DNA from 3 places in the Saccharopolyspora sp. 6V genome. Region 1 is predicted to be linked to each of the others. Evidence: riboswitches for the same ligand, from Rfam matches in the RefSeq annotation. Region 1 holds a riboswitch; each other region holds the start of a gene.
The links. A riboswitch is a leader RNA that binds a small molecule or an ion and turns the genes downstream of it on or off. The one in region 1 is predicted to bind glycine.

Region 1 (3,270 bases):
GAACGTGGTGTTCAGCGAGACGGTCTGCCCGAAGACGTGGAACAGCGGCAGGCAGCCGAGGATCAGGTCCTCGCGGCGGGTGTCGTTGGCGTCGAAGGCGTTCACCGTCGCGTTGAGCACCAGGTTCAGGTGGGTGAGCACCGCGCCCTTCGGCCGGCCGGTGGTGCCGCTGGTGTAGAAGATCACCGCGGGGTCGTCGGGCGCGCGGGTGGCGAAGGAGCGGACCGGTTCGGCCGCGGCCGCCGCCTCGCTCAACGAGTCCGGGGTCTCCGGGCCGGGCACCGACGGGCCGATCGAGACCAGCGGGATGCCGGCGCGGCGCGCCGATTCGGCGGCGAGCGCCAGCTGGCTCGTGTGCCCGACGACGAGCTTCGCGCCGGAGTTGCGCAGCAGGTACGCCGCCTCGTCCGGGACCAGCAGCAGCGGAACCGGCACCACGACCGCGCCCGCGGTGAGCACCGCGTAGTAGGCGCGCACGAAATCGATCACGTTGGGCGCCACGATCGCGACCCGGTCGCCCGGCTCGATCCCGCGAGCGCGCAGCGCGGCCGCGTGCGCCCGGACCTGCTCCCACAGCTCGCCGTAGGTCACCCGCTGCTCGCCCTCGACGACCGCGGGGTGCGCCGGGCGCAGCCGCGCCGGCTCGGCGAGGACCGAGGCGAGCGACAGCGTGGTGTGCGGCTCGACCCGCTCCGGGGACTCGTCGTCGTTGACCATCGTCCACCTCCGTGAGGATGTCGCCGGTGCGGGCGGCACGGTCGTCCGCCGTTGGACACCTGACGACTAACGTCGTTAGTTTTGGACTCTAGGACCACCCCGCGCACCGCGGCAAGAGCCGCGCACCGGACACTGATCGACACGATCCGCAGCGGACGCGGACGGGCACGGCGCCCACCGAGGGGGCGCCGACCGGCAGCGGGCGGCAGGCAGGAGCGCGGCATGGGCAGACCCAAGAGCCCCCAGCTCACCCGCGAACGCATCCGCGAACACGCGCTGGCGATCATCGACGGCCAAGGCCTCGAAGCGCTGTCCATGCGCAGGCTCGCCGACTCCCTCGGCGTCCGCGCCGCCTCGCTCTACAACCACGTGGCCACCAAGGAAGCGCTGCTGCACGACGTCGCCGACGACGTGATGGGCACCGTCGACACCAGCGGGTTCGACATCGACTGGCCCACCGGCCTCACCCGCTGGGCCCGCTCCTACCGGGCCGCGCTCGCCGCCCACCCCAACCTGGTGCCGTTCATGGCGTCCGGACCGGCCCGCCGGGAGACCTCGCTGCGCCGCGCCGACGCCGTGCACGGCGGGCTGACCAGCGCGGGCTGGCCGCAGCGGTACGCCACGATGATCGGTGCCTCCACCAAGTTCCTGGTGCTCGGTGCGGCGATGGGCTCGTTCGCGGGCGGGTTCGTCGACGACGCCGAGGTCTACGACGAGCGGTTCCCGCACCTGCACGGCGCCCACCTGCTGCGCGAGCACGCCGCCGAGATCGACGACGACAGCTTCGAACTGGCGCTGCGGGCGCTGGTCGACGGCCTCCGCGCCCAGCACGCCCGGCTGTTCCCGCAGCGCTGAACTCCGCGCGCGGCGACGGGATCACGCTCACGTTCGGTTGACTGCGCTGTGTGATCTCCGTAGCGTTCCGGAGCACAACACAACACCGGACTACAACGCCGACGACGTCGTGCGGGAGAGTCTGCGCCCCGCCAGGAGCCCCTGGTCCGTGCAGGATGCGATTCCTGGGTGCAGCGCCGAAGGAGCAATCCTCCCCACCAAACTCTCAGGCCCCGCTACCGCGCGACAGCAGGCGATCACGGAGAAAAGCAGGGACCCGTGTCCCTCGCCCACGGTGCAAGCCGCCCTCGTGCGCGGTGAAACTCTCAGGCCAATGACTCCGGGGAGACCGGCAGCGCACGCCCGCGCCCATCGCCGTCGGAGGACCCCGGATATGGTTTCTGCTGGAAGTGGCCGCAACCGGTCCCCCTCGGACGTGATCGGTGCCCACCAGGAGGAGTTCCGCACCATGACGTCGTCGCCCCCCGCTCCGCGACGGACACCGCTGCACGAGGTCCACGAGTCCCTCGGCGCGCACTTCACCGACTTCGCGGGCTGGCGGATGCCGGTCCGCTACTCGGGGGACACCGCCGAGCACCAGGCGGTGCGGACCGCGGCCGGGTTGTTCGACCTCTCGCACATGGGCGAGATCGAGATCAGCGGCCCGGAGGCGGCCGCGGCGCTGGACCACGCGCTCGTCGCGAACGCGTCCGCGATCACGGTGGGTCGCGCCCGCTACACCATGCTGTGCAACACCGAGGGCGGCGTGCTCGACGACCTCATCGTCTACCGGCTGGACGAGCAGCGGTTCCTGGTGGTCGCCAACGCGGCCAACGCGGCCGTGGTCTCCGCCGAGCTCGCCGAGCGCATCGCCGGGTTCGACGCCGCGCACCGCGACGTCTCCGACGAGTACGCGCTGATCGCCGTGCAGGGACCGGAGTCGGTGTCGATCTTGGCGCCGCTGACCGGCACCGACCTGTCCACCGTGAAGTACTACGCCGGGTATCCCAGCGAGGTCGCCGGGAAGCAGGTGCTGCTGGCGCGCACGGGCTACACCGGCGAGGACGGCTTCGAGCTGTTCACCTCCCCCGCGGACGCGCCCGCGGTGTGGCGCGCGCTGACCGACTCCGGCGCCGAGCGCGGACTGGTCCCGGCGGGGCTGTCCTGCCGCGACACGCTGCGGCTGGAGGCGGGCATGCCGCTGTACGGCAACGAGCTGTCCGCCTCGCTCACCCCGTTCCACGCGAACCTGGGGCGCGTGGTGAAGCTGGACAAGCCCGGTGACTTCATCGGCAAGGCCGCGCTGGCGCAGGTCGCGGCGGCTCCGACGGAGCGCACCCTGGTGGGGCTGCGCACCGACGCGCGCCGCGCGCCCCGGCACGGCTACCCGGTGCTCGCCGACGGCGCCGAGATCGGCGAGATCACCAGCGGCGCCCCGTCCCCGACGCTCGGTCACCCGATCGCGATGGCCTACGTGGACCGCGCGCACAGCGCGCCCGGTACCGCGGTGCAGGTCGACATCCGCGGCAAGTCCATCGACGCCGAAGTCGTGGAACTGCCGTTCTACCGCCGCAAGGCCTGACACACGCCCGCAACGGGCTCTCGAAACCTTGACCGGACCGCGCCGGACCCGTCCGGCGCAGCCCAGATCGAACACCAGGAGGCAATTGCTCATGTCGACACCGGACCTGTTCAACGACCGGCTTGCGGTGGTGGATC
Region 2 (3,270 bases), on a different contig from region 1:
TCGCCTCGGCGAGCCCGGCGGCCGCCATCGAGCAGGCCGAACCGACTTCGCCCTGACAGCCGACCTCGGCGCCGGAGATCGACGCGTTCTCCTTGAACAGCACCCCGATGGCACCGGCGGCGAGCAGGAACCGGATGACGCCCTGCTCGTTCGCCCCCGGCACGAAGCGCACGTAGTAGTGCAGCACCGCGGGAACGATGCCGGCGGCACCGTTGGTGGGCGCGGTGACGACCCGTCCGCCTGCCGCGTTCTCCTCGTTGACGGCGAGCGCGAACAGGGTGAGCCATTCCATGGCGTCGTCCTGCTCGCCGAGGTTCGCCCGCAGCGCGGCGGCGCGCCGCTTCACCCGCAGCCCGCCGGGAAGTTCCCCGTCGTTGCGGCACCCGTTGTCGACGCACTCCTGCATCACGGACCAGATGTGCAGCAGCCGGGCGCGGACGTCCTCGGCGGAGCGCCAGGACAGCTCGTTGTCGAACATGACGTCGCTGATCCGGGAGCCGGATTCGGCGACCCGGGCGAGCAGTTCGTCGCCGGTGCGGAACGGGTGGCGCACCGGCGTCTCGTCCGGCTTGATCCGGTCGGTGCCGGCGGCCTCGTCGTCGACGACGAATCCGCCGCCGACGGAGTAGTACACCGCGGACCGCAGTTCCCCACCTGCGCCGAACGCCGCGAACCGCATCCCGTTGGGGTGCAGCGGCAGCGACCTGCGCCGGTGCATCACCAGGTCGCGGTCCACCGAGAACCGGATGTCGCGCTCCCCCGCCAGCAACAACCTGCCGTCGGCGCGGATCGTCTCCACCCGTTGTGCGACGGCGGCCGGGTCGACCGTCTCCGGGTCGTGCCCTTCCAGGCCGAGCAGCACCGCCTTGGGGCTGCCGTGGCCGTGCCCCGTCGCGCCGAGCGAACCGAACAGCTCGGCCTTCACCTTGTCGACCTGACCGAGCAGACCGTCGTCCTGCAGCCGCGCGGTGAACATCCGCGCCGCCCGCATCGGGCCGACGGTGTGCGAACTCGACGGGCCGATGCCCACCGAGAAGAGGTCGAAGACGCTGATCGTCACAGCTCCGCCCCCCTCAGCCCCGGCCTACTCACCACCGGTGAACTGGGCGTACTCCTGGGCCGTGAGCACAGCACCGGTCTGCTCGGCACGCACTTCGAGCAGCCAGCCCTCGCCGAACGGATCAGAGCCGATCACCGCGGGGTCGTCGGCGGCGGCCGCGTTGACGGCGACGACCTCGCCGGTCACGGGCGCGAACAGGTCGCTGACGGACTTGGTCGATTCCAGCTCACCGCAGGAGGCGCCGGATTCGATCCGCTCGCCCACCTCGGGCAGCTGCACGTAGACGATGTCGCCGAGCGCTTGGGCCGCGTACGGGGTGATGCCGATGCGCACCAGGTCGCCGCGGTCCTCGATCCACTCGTGCTCTTCGGTGTAGCGCAGCCGTTCGGGCAGGGACATGGAGGCTCCTCACCATCGCGGGCACGGGTGTGCCCTGGGTTCGCGGGCCTCCCCCTCTGTTTCGGGACCTGAGAGCTTCGCCGCGGTGGTTCGCGGCTTGCACCGTGGGTGCGGCGCCGGGGCGCGCGCTTTCCAGAGTGGCCTCGCCCGAGCGGTCATGGGTGCCTGAGAGTTTTGCGGGGAGGGTTTGCTCCTTCGGCGCCCTGCGTTGCGCAGGGTCTCTCCCGCTCGGGTTCTGCGGCGCTGTGCGGTTGTGGTCGTGCCCGGCAACGATAAACGGACGTGGGCGGGTGTCAACGCCCAGCCGCCCGGATCACAGCGAGGAAGGGAACCTTCCTGTCACCGGTGACAGGAAGGTTCCCTTCCTCGCGGCGGGGTGCGGGCGCCGGGCGGATGATGCTGGGGTCGGTGTTCGGTCGTGGGGTCGGGAGGCGGACCGGGTGAAGGTCGCAGTGCCGCGTGAGGTGAAGAACCACGAGTACCGGGTGGCGGGGGGCCCGGCAGGGGTGCACGAGCTGGCCGCGCGGGGGCACGCGGTGTTCGTGGAGGCCGGCGCCGGGCTCGGTTCGTCGATACCCGACGAGGACTACGCGGCGGCGGGCGCGACGATCGTGCCGTCCGCGGCGGACGCGTGGGCCGAGGGCGAGCTGGTGCTGAAGGTGAAGGAGCCGGTGGCCGAGGAGTTCCCGCGGCTGCGGGCGGGCCAGGTGCTGTTCACCTACCTGCACTTGGCGGCGTCGGCGGAGTTGACGGACGAGTTGCTGCGCGCCGAGGTGACGGCTCTCGCCTACGAGACGGTGCAGACGGCGCGCGGCGGGTTGCCGCTGCTGGCGCCGATGAGCGAGGTCGCGGGCAGGCTCGCCCCGCAGGTCGGCGCGCAGGCGCTGCTGACCCCGCAGGGTGGTCGCGGTGTGCTGCCGGGCGGCGTGCCCGGAGTACCGCCTGCGCGGGTGGTGGTGATCGGCGGCGGGGTGGCCGGGTTGAACGCGGCGCGGGTGGCGTCGGGCATGGGCGCCCAGGTGCAGGTGCTGGACACCGACGTGGACCGGCTGCGGGAGATCGACGCGGCGCATGGGGGCGCGATCCGCACGGTGACGTCGAACGCGTACGCGGTGGAGTCGGCGGTGCGGGCGGCGGACCTGGTGATCGGCGCGGTGCTGGTGCCGGGTGCGAAGACGCCGAAGCTGGTGTCGAACGAGCTGGTGGCGCGGTCAAAGCCGGGCAGCGTGCTGGTGGACGTGGCGATCGACCAGGGCGGGTGCTTCGAGGATTCGCGGCCGACGACGCACGAGGATCCGACGTTCCGGGTGCACGGTTCGGTGTTCTACTGCGTGGCGAACATGCCGGGCGCGGTGCCGAACACCTCGACGTACGCGTTGACGAACGTGACGTTGCCGTACGTGCTGCGGATCGCCGATCAGGGCTGGCGGGCGGCGTGCCGGGCGGATGCGGCGCTGGCCAGGGGCTTGAACGCGCACGGCGGGCTGCTGGTGAGCGAGGCGGTGGCGCTGGCGCACGGGCTGCCGAGCACGGCCCCGGACGCGGTGCTGGTCTGAGCGGATCCGCAACCGCGAGACCATCCGAGACCACTGCGCGGCGAGACCGGCGAGTTTCACTCGCGGAGGTGAGAAGACCCCGGAAGGGGTTAGAGGGCGGCCCGCTCAACCGGCCTGGGGGTCACCGGGAGCAGGCCGCCAGGTCCCAGTGTAGGACACGAACGCTTGATTTCCGACGTGCGCAGCGTGACGAACGCCCGGTTCCCCGCCACAACCGGAAGTCCACTCGACCGAGTGAGTTCGGTGCAGTCGGCC
Region 3 (3,270 bases), on a different contig from region 1:
CCTGATCGCGGCGGGCGGGCGCACGACCCGCCCCGCCGCCCGCGTCGTCGTGAGGGGGCTCCTGGTGCAGCTCGCACCGGGAGTCCCTTTCGCATGCCGGGGCCCGCGCGGGTGCGGCTTCGGGTGCGGTGCGTGCGCGAAGGCGGGGCGTGCGTCACACCCGGGGTGGGCGGGCGTCCCCGCGCGTCGCGTTGACCCGCCCACCGGGCGGGCTTACCTTCGGAGTGCGCGAATCGCCCCGATGTGATTTTCCAGGTCGGGGAAGGTCAAACCCCCGGTTCCATGATCGTCCTCGCGCTCGGGTGATGATCATGCGACGAGCCGGGTTCGGTGGTTCGCCGGCTTCGGCCGGGCGGAGGGAGGCAGGCGTGGTGGAGCGAGCACCTGGCGAGGATGCCGCCGCGGAGGGGTCGAAGCCGTTCCCGGAGACCGCGCTGCCGGACGAGCTCGTCGGCTACCGCGGTCCCGCGGCGTGCCAGATCGCCGGGATCACCTACCGGCAGCTGGACTACTGGGCGCGCACCAAGCTGGTCGGGCCGTCGATCCGCGGCGCCGCCGGTTCCGGGTCGCAGCGGCTGTACTCGTTCAAGGACATCCTGGTGCTCAAGGTCGTCAAGCGGCTGCTGGACACCGGGGTCTCGTTGCACAACATCCGGGTCGCGGTCGAGCACCTGCGCCACCGCGGGGTGGAGGACCTGGCCCGCATCACGCTGTTCAGCGACGGCACGACGGTCTACGAGTGCACCTCCGCCGAGGAGGTCGTGGACCTGCTGCAGGGTGGCCAGGGCGTGTTCGGCATCGCGGTCAGCGGTGCGATGCGCGAGATCACCGGCACCATCCACGAGTTCCCCGCCGAGCGCGCCGACGGTGCCGAGCCGGACGAGCCGGTCGCCGACGAGCTGTCGCGGCGCCGGGACCGCCGCATCGGCTGATCGCCGAGGCGCGCTAGGCCCGCCGTGGCCGCCGTGCCGTCCGGCGCGGGTCCGGCGGTCTTGCCGCCAGCAGGTGCGCGGGCCACCTATCGACCCGATCGGCCGCTCTCGCCGTGCGCGGGCCACCGTTCGGCCTGTTCTGGTCCCGCCCGTCGGGCGCAGGCGCCGATCGGTCTATCCGGTCCCGCTCGCCGTGCGCGGGCTGTCGGCGGATCCGGCCAGGCCGTCCTGGCGCCCGCGGCCGTCGGGTCACCGCCCGTCGATGTCACGCCCCGTGCCGCTGGGATGATCGGGCGGGATGAAGATCGCACCGTTCGGCCGTCACCGGATCGGGTAAGCTGCTGTGCATCGCCGACCCCGCGCGGGAGAGTTCGCCGTTGACCTGGTCAGCGGCGGCGCCGAAGGAGCAAACCCTCCCCGACAACCTCTCAGGCCTGCTGGACCGCACGGGCGAGATACCTCTGGAAAGCGGGACCACCGACGTGGTTCCCCGCCGACGGTGCAAGTCCGGTCCACGGACCGGGTGAAGCTCTCAGGCGTTCGCGTCGCGGACAGTGACAGAGGGGGAGAGCAGCACACGTGCTGCCGCCCTGTCCGTCGCGATGAATGAGGTGTGGCGATGACGACCGAAGACCGTATCCCGCTGGCCGCCCTGGAACACGGCACTCCGTTCGCCGACCGCCATGTCGGGCCGCTGCCCGCTGAGCTGGCCCGGATGCTCGACGTGATCGGCGTCGGCTCGCTGGAGGAGCTGGGGCAGTCGGCGGTGCCCGACGGCATCCGCGAGCGGGACCTGCAGCTGGCGTTGCCGGAACCGGCCACCGAAGCCGAGGCGCTCCAGCAGCTGCGCGACCTGGCCAGGCTGAACAGCCCGCACACCGAGATGATCGGCCTGGGCTACTACCCGACGATCACGCCGCCGGTGATCCGGCGCAACGTGCTGGAGAGCCCCGCCTGGTACACGGCGTACACGCCGTACCAGCCGGAGATCTCGCAGGGCAGGCTCGAAGCGCTGCTGAACTTCCAGACCATGGTGGCCGACCTGACCGGCGTGCCGGTCGCGAACTCGTCGATGCTCGACGAGGCCACCGCGGCGGCCGAGGGCATGACGCTGGTGCGCCGCGCGGGCCGGGCCAAGTCGCCGCGGTTCGTGGTGGACGCCGACGTGCTGCCGCAGACCCTCGCGGTGCTGCGCACGCGGGCGGAACCGCTGGGCATCGAGGTCGTGGTGGCGGACCTGTCCGCGGGCGCGTCGGCGCTGCCGGACGGCGAGTTCTTCGGGGCGCTGCTGGCCTACCCGGGTGCGTCCGGAGCGGTCCGCGACCACCAGGCGGTCATCGACGAGGTGCACGAGCGCGGCGGCATGGTGGTGGTCAGCGCCGACCTGCTCGCGCTGACGGTGCTGCGCGCTCCCGGTGAGCTGGGCGCGGACGTGGTGGTGGGCACGACGCAGCGCTTCGGCGTCCCGATGGGCTTCGGCGGCCCGCACGCCGGTTACATGGCGGTGCGCAAGGGCATCGAGCGGCAGCTGCCCGGCCGGCTGGTCGGGGTGAGCGTCGACGCGGACGGGAACCAGGCCTACCGGCTGGCGCTGCAGACCCGCGAGCAGCACATCCGCCGGGAGAAGGCCACCAGCAACATCTGCACCGCCCAGGTGCTGCTCGCCGTGGTGGCGGGCATGTACGGCGTGTACCACGGTCCCGCCGGGCTGCGGGCCATCGCGAAGCGGGCGCACCGGATGGCGGCGGTGCTGGCCGAGCGGCTGCGCCGCGGCGGGGTGCGCATCGTGCACGCCGAGTTCTTCGACACCCTCGTCGCCGAGGTCCCCGGCCGGGCCGCCGAGGTGGTCCGCGCCGCGCGGGACGGCGGCATCAACCTGCGCCACATCGACGACGACCACGTCGGCGTCAGCTGCGACGAGACCACCACCCGGGAAGCGCTGGTGCGGGTCGCGGAGGCGTTCGGCATCGCCGGGGGTTCGCTGGCCGGCATCGACGAGCTGGACGCCGAGACCGACGACGCGCTGCCGACCGCGCTGCTGCGCACCTCCGAGTACATGACGCACCCGGTGTTCCACGCGCACCGCTCGGAGACCTCGCTGCTGCGCTACCTGCGCAGCCTGTCCGATTCGGACGTGGCGCTGGACCGCAGCATGATCCCGCTGGGCTCCTGCACGATGAAGCTCAACGCGACCGCGGAGATGGAGCCGATCACCTGGCCGGAGTTCGCCGAGCTTCACCCGTTCGCGCCCGCCCAGGACGCCACCGGCCTGCTGGAGATCGTGCACGACCTGGAGCGCTGGCTGGCCGAGATCACCGGGTACCACTCGGTGAGCCTG

Region 2: another riboswitch for glycine. It lies ahead of gcvH (glycine cleavage system protein GcvH); the one in region 1 lies ahead of gcvT (glycine cleavage system aminomethyltransferase GcvT).
Region 3: another riboswitch for glycine. It lies ahead of gcvP (aminomethyl-transferring glycine dehydrogenase); the one in region 1 lies ahead of gcvT (glycine cleavage system aminomethyltransferase GcvT).

What each region holds. Positions count from the first base shown of each region.
Region 1 covers NZ_JAIUKB010000075.1:51-3,320, reverse strand. The annotation lists gene LCD35_RS15940 (long-chain fatty acid--CoA ligase) at 1-717, opposite strand, end outside; gene LCD35_RS15935 (TetR/AcrR family transcriptional regulator) at 940-1,572, shown strand; glycine riboswitch at 1,675-1,803, shown strand; glycine riboswitch at 1,804-1,902, shown strand; gene gcvT (glycine cleavage system aminomethyltransferase GcvT) at 2,021-3,133, shown strand.
Region 2 covers NZ_JAIUKB010000006.1:24,792-28,061, reverse strand. The annotation lists gene LCD35_RS01235 (L-serine ammonia-lyase) at 1-1,060, opposite strand, end outside; gene gcvH (glycine cleavage system protein GcvH) at 1,085-1,459, opposite strand; glycine riboswitch at 1,602-1,696, opposite strand; gene ald (alanine dehydrogenase) at 1,900-3,015, shown strand.
Region 3 covers NZ_JAIUKB010000023.1:31,136-34,405, forward strand. The annotation lists gene LCD35_RS04990 (bifunctional nuclease family protein) at 1-5, shown strand, start outside; gene LCD35_RS04995 (MerR family transcriptional regulator) at 312-932, shown strand; glycine riboswitch at 1,285-1,387, shown strand; gene gcvP (aminomethyl-transferring glycine dehydrogenase) at 1,552-3,270, shown strand, end outside.